DNA from 4 places in the Shewanella sp. 0m-8 genome. Region 4 is predicted to be linked to each of the others. Evidence: predicted binding sites of a transcription regulator. Region 4 holds the regulator's gene; each other region holds the start of a gene.
What was found. The regulator sigma-54, encoded in region 4, starts transcription at its own class of promoters, with help from an activator protein. The targets are predictions, from matches to a motif close to GTTGGCACGNNNNTNGNNT.
Positions count from the first base shown of each region.

Region 1: flgA (flagellar basal body P-ring formation chaperone FlgA) is a predicted target of sigma-54. The motif match lies at 1,927-1,945, and genes of this name have one in related genera.
Region 2: ACVBIO_RS03080 (flagellar assembly protein FlgT) is a predicted target of sigma-54. The motif match lies at 1,132-1,150, and genes of this name have one in related genera.
Region 3: glnA (glutamate--ammonia ligase) is a predicted target of sigma-54. The motif match lies at 1,656-1,674, and genes of this name have one in related genera.

Region 1 is NZ_JBRIMB010000004.1:46,427-49,753, reverse strand. Features, by position in the region: gene ACVBIO_RS03065 (flagella synthesis protein FlgN) at 156-581, opposite strand; gene flgM (flagellar biosynthesis anti-sigma factor FlgM) at 666-983, opposite strand; gene flgA (flagellar basal body P-ring formation chaperone FlgA) at 1,081-1,788, opposite strand; gene ACVBIO_RS03050 (chemotaxis protein CheV) at 2,085-3,005, shown strand; gene ACVBIO_RS03045 (CheR family methyltransferase) at 3,149-3,327, shown strand, end outside.
Region 2 is NZ_JBRIMB010000004.1:50,473-53,799, forward strand. Features, by position in the region: gene ACVBIO_RS03070 (LPP20 family lipoprotein) at 1-276, opposite strand, end outside; gene ACVBIO_RS03075 (FlgO family outer membrane protein) at 277-906, opposite strand; gene ACVBIO_RS03080 (flagellar assembly protein FlgT) at 1,282-2,451, shown strand; tRNA gene ACVBIO_RS03085 (tRNA-Arg) at 2,640-2,715, shown strand; gene ACVBIO_RS03090 (class I SAM-dependent DNA methyltransferase) at 2,938-3,327, opposite strand, start outside.
Region 3 is NZ_JBRIMB010000011.1:76,989-80,315, reverse strand. Features, by position in the region: gene typA (translational GTPase TypA) at 1-1,044, opposite strand, end outside; gene glnA (glutamate--ammonia ligase) at 1,758-3,167, shown strand; gene ACVBIO_RS07765 (WD40/YVTN/BNR-like repeat-containing protein) at 3,268-3,327, opposite strand, start outside.
Region 4 is NZ_JBRIMB010000028.1:43,573-46,899, forward strand. Features, by position in the region: gene rapZ (RNase adapter RapZ) at 1-38, opposite strand, end outside; gene ptsN (PTS IIA-like nitrogen regulatory protein PtsN) at 245-688, opposite strand; gene hpf (ribosome hibernation promoting factor) at 691-978, opposite strand; gene ACVBIO_RS13780 (RNA polymerase factor sigma-54) at 1,008-2,471, opposite strand; gene lptB (LPS export ABC transporter ATP-binding protein) at 2,607-3,327, opposite strand, start outside.

The sequences.
Region 1 (3,327 bases), on a different contig from region 4:
CAGTCATGTGCCGTAAGGCCGAAGGCCGTTCGTCTTCGCGTTTCCTGTCTTAGCTTTAACCTAGGATCTAGAAGTCGCAACGCGACGCTCTCGAAGTGACATTCAATTGAGACAAAGTCACGTCCTCGCAGCGAAGCGTCCTTTATTTAAAACCGTTAAGCTTTTAAATTATTTCCAAGCGTTGAAATACTAGAGGTTTTTCCTTTGCCATCGTAAGTTAGGCTCGACGCATTTCGGCTTACCTGTAGCGCTTGTGAGAATCGATTTAAGCTGGCTAAACTTAATTCAATCAGTGACTCATTTTCAGCATTGAGTTGTTGGCACTCGGCTAATAAGACTTTGGTGTCGGTCACTTGTGTAGATAATGTAGGATCGGTTTTTAATAAGGCTAGATCAGGCTGAACGGCAATCATCTCATCATTTTGTTTAAGGCTAGCCAATAGGTTTGCCTTAGTGCTGGCTAACGACAACAAAACATCGGCTTGCTGAGCATGCAAGGCTTGTTTTTCTTGGCTAATAACCGCGTTTAGCTCAGTCAACACTTGGTGTTGTGAGCTAAGGAGTTGAGATAAATTTGTCATAATGGCCTTGTTAATTTTCGCTCTATTGAGTTCGCTGCTTTGACCCGTTATGTCCTACTTTGCACATAAGCTAGCACATAGCGCTTACTTTAAATCTTTAAGATCATTTTCAAAGTTTGCGATGTTACTTGCAAGCTTATCTGGATCGATTTTGTAACGCCCTTCGGCAATTGCGGCTTTAATTTCGTCTACTTTCTTTTGGTCTATTTCTGGCATGTCAGCCATCTTAGTTTGTACATTTTGGATCTGTTGAGCCTGTGCGGTAATCGACACCGAGTCGCCTTTCTGTGCGGCGGGAGTGGGTGTTGTTGGCGCAGTTTGTGCTGATGTTGCTTTGGTACTCGCACCCGTACTAATTCGCGTATTGGCGTGAGGGTTTACTTGTTTAATATCAATAGCCATTTTGAAATCCAACAGTTAAAAAAGAGTTTCTTACCCATGCTATCGGCAGCATCACTGGTTACTTTAGGACTTTTTACATTCTTCTATTCGTACATTCTTACATTCTTACTTCGACTTGGCCAACGCCAGTGACGCGAGCATCGAGTTTTTTATGGGAGTGGCTATTTTTTATGCGAACTTTATCACCCACGTTGCCATCATGCAGTGCTTCACCAACGGTTTTAATTTCAAAATTGTCAGAGCGCGCATATATCGACACGCTATCGCCTTTACACACAATACAGAGTTGGTTGGCAAAAATGGGGTGCCCCGGTGCGACACGTCGTTTTAATCTCGCCCCTATCACTTCGGAGATACTTTCAAACTGTTGGCCCCGCAAAGTGGTTTGCTCAATATATTCGAGTGCAATATCGTCTCTAGATAACAGATCACCCGGCCCCATGGTCGATTTTGCGACTACAACAGGGTACAGGATCTCCACTCTTACCGATAAGAACATCTGCCAGGGATAACTTAAATCTGGACTGTTGCAGCTAATTTTAACTGTATTGTTACGGCGGATAGCACGATCGCTGGCGATTTCGGCGGTGATGGGTAAGTAGCAGTTGGGTAAGTTGACACGCGTATCTAGGCTCTGAGGGCTGATATTAATCTTTGCCTTATCAGGCGCTTCAATTTTTTCTTCAATAGCCGCTATAGCTAATTGAGAAATGGTCGATACAGATGGAATACTGGCAGCTGTAGTGGCAGTTGCCGCCATTGGGGTCAAAAGTACAACTAAAATGATGCAAAAGTAGATTTTCATAATGAATGCAGTGGCTTGATTCGCTAATATGCGACAATATTGTGTTATGTGCTGAACTGCAGTCATCTTTATCCTTTTGGATTGGTTGGCGTCATTAGTTTGACTGAAAAGGCCGTACTCGCTTGGATAGCTCCAAGTAAGCAATTAATGTGCCTAAAAGTGATGGTTGTGTGAAATATGGCGTCAAACCTTGTGTGAAATACACCGAGTGTAGCCAAATTATAAAGACTATTTACACACACTAATTAAATTGAAATAGATATCGCCTACATGAGTAGGTACAAGGCAAAAAATGTATGTCGAATATTCTCGAATCAGTCAATAAACGGACTCAATTGGTTGGACAAAACCGCCTAGAATTATTGTTATTTAAGCTAAATGGACGTCAACGATTTGGTATTAATGTTTTTAAAGTCAAAGAGGTGTTGCAGTGTCCACCTTTAACAAACTTACCAAAATTGAACTCCAAGGTGCGCGGCGTTGCTCATGTTCGCGGTATGATGATTTCGGTGATTGACTTGAGTGCGGCAACCGGTGGTCGTCCAATCGAGAATATTGAAAACAGCTTCATTATTATCTCAGAATATAACCGCAGTGTGCAGGGCTTCTTGGTCAGTTCAGTTGAGCGAATTATTAATATGAACTGGGAAGCCATTATGCCGCCACCACAAGGGGCGGGCAAATCCTCTTATCTGACCGCGGTGACTGAAATTGAAAACGAATTAGTTGAGATTTTAGATGTTGAGAGAATTCTTGATGAAATTTCACCCGTTAACACTAACACCAGTAAAGAGCTGGATGATGCCTTAACGATTGACCGTGATAAGCATTACCACATTATGGTGATTGATGACTCATCGGTCGCTCGTAAGCAAATTATTCGCGCGCTCACTTCGCTCGATTTACAAATAGATACAGCCAAAGACGGTAGAGAAGCGTTGAATAAACTGCGGGCGATATCGGCAGAGCTTGATGACGTATCAACTGAGATCCCATTGATTATTTCTGACATTGAAATGCCAGAGATGGATGGTTATACCTTAACCGCAGAAATTCGTGATGATCCTAAGCTAAGAAACATTAAAGTGGTATTACACACTTCATTAAGCGGTGTGTTTAATCAGGCGATGGTGCAAAAGGTGGGGGCTAACGATTTTATCGCTAAGTTTAACCCTGATGAGTTAGCCGCAGCGGTAAACAAGCATTTAAGCCTGTAGTTGCCATTAGTTGCCGTTATTTAGTATCAGCATAAACCATAGCTTGCTTGTGTTTGTGTTGATGCTAAGGTATAAACCTGCGTTCGTTTTTACCCGTGGTCGATGTTGATTGACCACTGTGGTTTGTTTTACTGAATTAGGATATTAGAGTGGCGAATAAATCTCTTGCTGAGAATGAGTACAATCAATTTAGATTATTCTTAGAACAGCACAGCGGTATTGTGTTGGGAGAAAATAAGCAGTATCTGGTGCGTAGCCGACTAGCACCTCTTATGGGCAAATATAATTTGCCATCCTTATCAGACGTGGTTAAGCATTCGAT
Region 2 (3,327 bases), on a different contig from region 4:
ACTAGATAACATCCAGTCACTCATCTGGCTACTTGCACTCAATTGTTGACCATAAACCTGCTCTGCAAGTTCACGATACGCCGCAATTTTCGAGGCTTGCATTGCCATTAATACACGCTGAGAATGTTCAGCTGCAGGTTGAGTGTCCAGCGGTGCATAACCGGTTGCGCTCAACTTGGGAAAAGAGCGTGGCGCCTCTGTTTCATACTGCACATAGCGGTCTTGTGCCGAGCATGCACAAAGGGTTAACGCGGCACATAAAAGAACGGCTTTCATCTATTTATCCCCTACTATTTTCACCGATTGCAGCCCGCCTTGGTTATTGCGATAAAGTAACCCATTTTCTGACACTACCTTTTCTGAAACGCGAATATAACCAGGCATCGCAGCGGCATTAACAAAACCTTGCGCCGCCGATACCACACGGTTATTAGTCACATTGACGATTCGGCTATTAATTGCCACCCCTTGGGTCGATAAACTCATCGTCGAAACCACCACATTCTCAACCGGTAAGTCTGAGGACAATTGCTGCCAATCACGACTCATAATAAACTCACCATCAGCAGTGACCTTAAGGGCATCACTGACATTAATATCAACTAAATTGAACTGATGATCATGTAACGCCGCAATCAAACCTTGTTGATATTGCAAAGCAAGCGCATTGGTCGATGTCATATCTGATACCAATACCGGGGTTGCCACCAGCAATGGCTGATTTGGGCGCAAGCTGTCGTTTTGCCGAACCAGTTCATTGGCCATCTGTTGAGACAAATGATTTATCGCAGCGGTATGCGGCAAACCATAACCGTTAGCCATCTGCTGCTCAGCGGGATTATCGCCCTCGGTGCTTGCACAGCCGATAGTCAGCAGTAAAGATAGAAAAATAATGGGCTTATACATGTTTAAACTTCCTATCAGACGTTAATCACTACAACGAGTTGCAGTAATCGTTCCGACCTTATCCGTACGCATAAATGCTATTAAATTCATATCGGCAAAGCAGCCCAAAACTTTATCTATTTTGGCCCTAAACTTCTCAGATCTAGCTCAGTGTCCTCTTCTACACAGCTGTTAATAAAAAATCATCGAGTACTCCTGCTAAAGGATAGCCACAAATCTGCCGATACAGGCACGTTAATTGCTTAACTCATTGCTAAAAGGCAGGTTTGTCAGTTATCCGGCACAAAGCTATGCAAAAAGCTATGTCAAACAAATATGCAGAGTAACTATGCACAATAACCATGCCATCAATTTCTCGAAAACTGGACAGGTAAGATGAAACCAGCGCTATATTCAATCACAGCACTCGTGTGCTTAATGTCATCCGTTGTCACGCTGCCAGCACAAGCCAAGTGGATCACTGCCAGTGGCCAAGCAAAAATTACCGATAACAACGTCACTCAAGCAAGAGAAAACGCCATTCACCAAGCCGTAAGTTATGCCACGTTACAGTCCGGTGCACGCTTTAGTAGCCAACAAACCGTCAGTAACGGCCAATTAATCAATGACACTTTTGCCATGGCACATCAGGCGCAAAGCCAAAATGTTGAACTTATCAGTGAGCGTATTGAAAACAATGAAATCACCGTCAATGTTCGTATCGATATCATTGAACCGCTCAACGACACTTGCCAAAGTAGCCAGCTTAAAGCGGCCATTTTAATCCCCCAGGCATTAATCAAAGACAGAACCCAGCTTAGAGTCGGCAATATTGGTCTGTTCGAGCAAAACCTGTCAGAGCGTTTAGCCTTCACGCTAGAGCAACACTCTAACAGTAGCTTTCCACTGACCCATGCCAATGAGCGTTTAGACATAGACCAAGCTTTAATTGATGTGCGTGGCTATCGCTTACCTAGCTGGTTGAGTGAGATAACAGACAGCCAATATATTCTGCTGCCAGAGATCATCGATATATCAACTGAAGATTTCACCAGTACCCTTGGGCTGTGGGACAACGACCCCATGCGTAATTTTCAAATTCGAGTATCGCTCTTTCATGGTATTAGCGGCGAGAAAGTCTGGAGTCAACAATACAGCCAAGCGGCAGAATGGGAGTTTAAGCGCCAGCAAACGGTTAACTCTAATAGCACCAGTTTCTGGAGTTCTGACTACGGCCAGGTAATTGATCAAATTTTGGCTCAAGTTAGCAATGATTTAGATAACAGCTTAAATTGCCGCCCACTACTCGGTCAGGTGGTATCTAAACAGGCCGATAGGATTATCCTCAACCTAGGCAGACGCCACGGCATTCGAGTCGGTGACACGCTTCAACTAGTATTGCAGCAAAATATGCCCGATAGACTCGATAACATGCGCGCGGTGGCAGGAAAAAGTAAAGCGACCATCACCATAGATCAAGTGACAGAAGAAAGTGCTACAGCGGTATTAGATGGCATCGCCGCATCGCTCAATATTCAAATTAATGACTTGGCGATAAAGCTATAACTGGAGCAGGCTTAAGCCTGCACTAAAATGACTGGCTAACATTACTGGCGTAAATTGCAGGTTAATCACTAAATAAATGGGATTAGCCTGCAAAATGCTCAGCCGCAGAACATTTATTAAGCAACTAAATTTAAAGACTTTTCATCAGCTCTTTTCATCTAGTGTAAAACCAGTATAATCAGCATCGTCTCCCTATAGCTCAACAGGATAGAGCAGTCGCCTCCTAAGCGATCGATCGGGGTTCGAGTCCCTGTGGGGAGACCATATACACTCCTTTGTATATGCAATTCAATAAGCACTACCGTCTTAAACGTTTCAGTATCTAAAATAAAATTTCGCTAGATTAAACAAGCTTAAGCTAAGTAGGTTGTTTACGATGGGGCTTTGAGCATGCACTTTATCTATTCACGTTCTGCTTTACGCGCAGGATCATTTTTCATTTAAGTTTGCTCAAATAATACTGCGCGGCGAATATTATCGCGATGACTAGATTTTCACACAGGCAAAAATAGCGTTGCCTGAAATGCCATCCCAAGGCGTCAGCCTGTCGTAGTCATGTTCAAGGATATGCACTTCAAAGTAAGGCTGCAGTAACTGCTGCAATTGTGCAAATCCGACCGCGACCATAGGGTGTTCATCTTGCCAAGACTGGGTGATATCACCGGTTGTTTTTTGAATGCTGAGTTTAAGCGCCTGTTTTTCACCGTCACCCGAGTAATACCAACCTGAGCTAAACACAAACTGACTGTCTTCATGAGCTGCGCTATGGCTAACCACTGAGCTGTTGTCTATTCGGGTCTTTTTTACGGCGTTAAAACAAAACATACCGCCCGTTGCTAACGCGCGATGTACGCTGCTAATACACTCTTTCAGTTT
Region 3 (3,327 bases), on a different contig from region 4:
TTCAACGCGCAATGCTACGTTGTGTACTAGCTCTTGTTGTAGACGCTCAAGGATGTTACGTGAGGTTACGTACTTACCTTCTTTACCCGCAAACGGAGAAGTGTTTACCTGGAATGTCATTGTTAGTGTTGGTTCATCAACAGACAATGGAGGTAATGCTTCTACGTTAGTAGGGGCACAAATTGTGTCAGAAATCTGTAACTGGCCAAGACCAGTAATCGCAACGATGTCACCAGCGTTAGCATCTGTAACTTCGTGACGCTCTAGACCCATGTAACCTAATACCTGGCCGATTTTACCGTTACGTTTCTTGCCGTCAGCGCCAAGTACAGTAACTTGTTGGTTAGTCTTAACACTACCACGCTTGATACGACCAATACCGATAACACCCACGTATGAGTTGTAGTCGATTTGAGAGATTTGCATCTGGAAATCACCTTCAGCATCAGCATCTGGTGAAGAAACTTTTTCAACGATCGTTTCGAAAAGTGGCGTCATATCTGCGCTAGTTTCGTCTGGATCTAATGTTGCAAAACCGTTTAGTGCAGAAGCATAAACGATTGGGAAATCTAGCTGCTCATCGGTAGCGCCTAGGTTGTCGAACAAGTCAAATACTTGGTCAATAACCCAATCAGGACGTGCGCCAGGACGGTCAATCTTGTTAATAACAACGATTGGCTTAAGACCTTGAGCAAAAGCTTTCTTAGTCACGAAGCGAGTCTGTGGCATTGGACCATCCACAGCGTCAACTAGTAGTAATACTGAGTCAACCATAGATAGAACACGCTCTACCTCACCACCGAAATCGGCGTGACCTGGGGTATCAACGATGTTGATACGGTAATCGTTCCACTTGATGGCAGTGTTCTTGGCCAGAATCGTGATACCACGTTCCTTTTCAAGATCATTTGAATCCATCACCCGCTCAGTGGCTTCTCCTCGAGACTCAAGGGTTCCTGACTGCGCCAGCAACTTATCAACCAAGGTAGTCTTACCATGGTCAACGTGTGCAATAATGGCGATGTTACGTAAATTCTCTAACACGGCTAAACCTCTTACCATCGGTATAATATATAGGGGGGGTTACTGCCAACGACTAAAACCAATCTAGTATAGTAGTTGCAATAAAAAGCGTGACATTCTACTCTAGCTCAGCGTTATCTCACAGGATTATTTTTAACCAATCGTTAAAAATAACTCTTTCGCATTGATTTTTTTTGCCTTAACGTCTGCTTTTTACACACTTTTTTATACTTTAGTTGTGTGACACTATTAGGTCATCCTAGACAAACACTCCTCCTTAAATTCATCATTTTCACCTTTTAAAGCTATTTTAAGCCTCAAATTCCGCTAGAAAACAACGGATATTCTCTTCACAAAAAAACAAAAAACATGACTGTCCTTAATCCTAATAACACTTATTGAAAATCTAATGTTATTTGCTTGACCTCCCCCCTATAAAAGTACTCATTGCTTAGTTATTCTGTGTAACGATTTTTAGCGAGACGCCAACAGTTGATTACAGGGAAAATAGCGGCTGCACTGTTATAGCGCGTGCACCATCTCGATCCATCCAGCGCACCATTACGGTGCAACAAGGATGTCGGTATCGAGAATAAAAATATTATAACCCCTAATTATCAGTTAGTTACAAATTTGGCATAAGTCTCGCTTTAAGAATGCCAGAATCGCATTAAGCGCTAAATATTAAAGATAAAACAAAGGGACGCCCCTTTACCCTACTCGGAGACTTTAGAATGTCAGCAGAATCAGTTTTACAACAACTAAAAGAATTAGAAGTTAAGTTTGTTGATTTACGTTTTACCGATACGATAGGTAAAGAGCAGCACGTAACCATTCCAACTCACCAAGTCGATGCTGACTTTTTTGAAGACGGTAAAATGTTTGACGGTTCTTCAATCCAAGGTTGGAAAGGCATTAATGAATCAGACATGGTATTGATGCCAGATCCTGCAAGTTTTGTACTTGACCCTTTCACGGCAGAAACTACTGCTAACATTCGTTGTGACATCCTAAACCCTGGCACAATGACCGGTTACAACCGTGATCCACGCTCTATTGCTAAAAAAGCAGAAGACTACCTACGTTCAACAGGTATTGCTGACACCGTATTGGTAGGTCCTGAGCCAGAATTCTTCCTATTTGACGATGTTAAGTTCGGCGCTGACATGTCTGGTTGTTTCTACAAGGTTGATGCTGAAGAAGCAGCTTGGAACTCAGGTACTAGCTACGATGGTGGCAACAAGGGTCACCGTCCAGGCGTGAAAGGTGGTTACTTCCCAGTAGCACCAGTAGACTCTTCACAAGACATCCGTAGTGCTATGTGTTTAGTGCTAGAAGAGATGGGTCAAGTTGTTGAAGCGCATCACCATGAAGTTGCTACAGCGGGCCAAAACGAGATCGCGACACGTTTCAACTCACTAACACTTAAGGCCGATGAAGTTCAGGTACTTAAGTATGTTGTTCACAACGTGGCCCACGCTTACAACAAGACAGCGACATTTATGCCTAAGCCAATCGTTGGCGACAACGGTAGCGGTATGCACGTGCATCAGTCTCTTGCGAAAGATGGCGTTAACTTGTTCGCAGGTGACAAGTACGGTGGATTGAGCGAAACAGCTCTATTCTACATCGGTGGTGTGATTAAGCATGCGCGTGCAATTAACGCATTTGCTAACCCATCGACAAACTCATACAAGCGTCTTGTACCACACTTCGAAGCGCCTGTTATGCTTGCTTACTCAGCAGCTAACCGCTCTGCTTCTATCCGTATCCCAGTGGTACCAAGTGCAAAAGGTCGTCGTATCGAAATCCGTTTTGGTGACCCAGTGGCTAACCCATACTTAGCGTTCTCTGCAATGCTAATGGCTGGCCTTGACGGTATCCAGAACAAGATCCACCCAGGTGAAGCAATGGATAAAGATCTATACGATCTTCCAGCTGAAGAAGCAGCAGAAATCCCAACAGTTGCCACTTCACTAGAAAACGCACTTGAGTGTCTAGACGCTGACCGTGAGTTCCTAACTCGTGGCGACGTATTCACTAACGACTTTATCGACTCTTACATCGCCCTTAAGTCTGCTGATGTTGAGCGCATCAACCAAACAACTCACCCAGTAGAATTCGAGCTTTACTACAGCTTGTAATCCTCTGAGTGACCCGCTAACCACTCGTAAGTGATTAGTCTTTAAAGCCCTAAACAGTCATGTTTGGGGCTTTTTTATTTAGCAGGTAAATGACTAATCTTTAAAACTGATACACCGCAACACGGCCATTATGCCCTGCAGCAACTAGTGTATTGCCCTC
Region 4 (3,327 bases):
CCTGAACCGGAGCGACCTGAGACTAAAACAAGCTTCATCGTATGGTTACCTGATAGACATTAAACAAAATGTATGATTTTTGTGGTTATATTGTGTAAGTGTATAGATTAACTTTTTTAAGGCTGAAAGCAAGAAGTTGAGCGGGTGAATAAGAATAAATAATATTGCTGTAATAATTACTTAGGTCTTTAAATCATTTACCTTTTGTGTAAAAAATAAATAACTTAAAGACCTGAGTAGTTAGCTATTGGGTAATGACTTGATATAGCTCTGATTCATTGCTGGTCTTTCTCAACTGCTTAACCACCGCTTTATCGTTGAGTTTTTCAGCCATACAAGACAGTGTTGCTAAATGTTGCTCACACTGATCAGATGGCACCAATAAAGCAAATAGAATATCGACAGGCTGCTTATCGAATGAGTCAAATGGGATAGGAACTTCACATTTAACCAATACTGCAACTGGACGTTCTATATTCGACAGCCTTCCATGAGGAATCGCTATACCATTACCTATTCCCGTGCTACCCATTTTCTCTCGTGCCAAGAGACTTTCAAAGATCTCTTGTGAAGAAAGGGTTGGGTACTGGACAGCGGCAATGTCACTGATTAACTCCAGTACTTTTTTCTTACTGCCCGGAGTGGCGCAGGTAGTGCACTCCGGCTGCAGGATGGTACTTAGTTCCATCGTTAGTGTTTAGTCAGCTTCTCTTTGTGTTTAATAACCTGACGATCTAGTTTATCGATCAGGGAGTCTATTGCAGCATACATATCTGCATGTTCCGAAATAGCAAATACTTCCCCTTTTTTAAGGTGAATTTTAGCTTCGGCAATCTGCTGCATTTTTTGTACATTCAAAATAACGTGCACATTATTGATCTGATCGAAATGTCGTTCAAGCTTTGTAAATTTCTCTTCTACATAACCGCGTAGTGAATCGGTGATTTCGATGTGATGTCCTGTCAGGTTGATTTGCATTATCGATCCTCCATGTGCCTAATTTTGAGTTATAAACTCTTACGTTGGTTTGAGGGCGGGATCAGCATCGCTTCTCGATATTTTGCAATCGTACGTCTAGCAACTTTAATCCCTTGTTCAGCCAGAAGCTGGGCCATTTTGCTATCGCTTAACGGTTTCCTCTGGTTTTCAGCTGCGACTAATTTCTTAATAAATGCCCTAATTGCTGTCGATGAGCATTCTCCGCCATCGTCGGTACCCACATGGCTTGAGAAGAAATATTTTAGTTCAAAAATGCCCCTTGGGGTGTGCATGTACTTCTGTGTGGTAACACGTGAAATGGTAGATTCATGCATTTCAACAGCTTCGGCAATGTCATTGAGTACCATAGGTTTCATGGCTTCTTCACCGAACTCAAAAAAGCCTTGCTGGAATTTGACGATACAGTTTGTCACTTTCAATAAGGTGTCGTTGCGGCTTTCCAGGCTCTTTATAAACCACTTAGCTTCTTGCAGGTGGCCACGGATAAATTGACCGTCGGCCTGATTCGTTGTGCTACGCGCCATTGATGCGTAATGCTGATTAACATTAATCTTAGGCATATAGTCAGGATTTAGCTCTACCACCCAGCGACCTTTTTTCTTGCTGACAGACACGTCGGGAATGACGTATTCATCTTTACTGCGTGCAATGGCAAGCCCAGGTCTTGGGTTAAGAGTTTGGATCAGTGTGATCGCCTCACGTAAATCATCCTCTTTGAGTTTGGTTTTACGCATTAACTGCCTAAAATCACGCCCCGCAATAAGGTCTAAATAGTCTTTAATCAGTAATCTTGCATTTTCAATGTGCGGTGTATCTGCGGCATATTGTGCTAGCTGGATAAGTAGGCATTCACTTAAGTTGCGGGCGGCAACACCGATAGGATCAAAATGTTGAATTCGTTTTAAAACGGCTTCGACTTCATCGAGTTCAGTTTCAGGATCGCCCATCGCTTCGAGAATTTCGTCACAGCTCTGGGTTAAATAACCTCGTTCATCGATCGCATCAATAATCGCGGTGGCGATAGCAAGATCGTTATCTGAAAATGGGGTGAGGTTCTTTTGCCACTCAAGATGCTCATATAAGCCTTCGCTAGTCTCGCCTTGGAATGGCATGTCATCTTCACGACTTACGCCTGAGCTAGCATTAGAGGAAACGGTGTAGACTTCATCCCAAGTGGTATCCATAGGCAGGTCATCGGGCATGGAATCTTGGGTGAGGGCTTCGGAGGTGTCAACGCTTGCGCTATCTTGGGTGAGTTCACTATTAGAGTCATTTACAGAGTGATCTTCATCGTTGATCATATCGCCATCTGACTGCTCTTCATCTAGCTCCAGTAACGGATTAGAATCTAATGCTTGTTGGATCTCTTGTTGCAGCTCTAAAGAAGACAGTTGTAACAGGCGAATGGCCTGTTGTAACTGGGGAGTCATAGTGAGCTGTTGACCCATTTTGAGCTGGAGTGACGCTTTCATTTTACCGCTATTCCCTACACTGTAGTTAAACGTTAAAGCTCGTTGAACTGGCGAAGGTTGCTCAAAAACTCAACACGTTGATTTTTTTGGAAATAATTCCATATTGAGTTTTTCAGCTTCCATACTGTGAATTAACTATAGCCTGAATTGTTCACCTAAGTACACCGCTCGAACCTGTTGGTTGTCCAAGATTTCGGCAGGTGTACCTTCAGCAATCAGATTTCCGTGGCTTACTATGTAAGCACGCTCACAAACGTCCAAAGTTTCGCGAACATTATGATCGGTGATCAGTACGCCCAGACCGCGACTCTTAAGTTGTTCAATAATTTTTTTAATATCGATAACTGAAATGGGGTCAACACCCGCGAACGGCTCATCTAACAAGATAAACTTTGGATTAGCTGCGAGTGCCCGAGCAATTTCTACCCGGCGGCGTTCGCCTCCAGACAATGCCATACCTTGGCTGTCACGAATGTGAGTGATATGAAACTCTTCGAGTAGATGCTCAAGTTGTTCTTCACGTTGCTCGTTATTGATGTCATGACGAGTCTGTAAGACGGCCATGATGTTGTCACGTACTGACAGCTTTCTAAAAATACTGGCTTCCTGAGGTAGGTAACCGATACCTTTACGGGCGCGTAAATGCATAGGATCGAGCGTAAGATCGTCATCATCAATAAAGATCTTACCCTTATCACTCTGTACTAGGCCAACCACCATGTAGAATGTCGTTGTTTTACCTGCACCGTTTGGGCCAAGCAAACCAACAATCTGACCTGTCTTTACGGTTAAGCTAACATCTTGTACGACGGCACGATTTTTATAGCTCTTAGCAAGATTGACCGCTTTTAAGGTG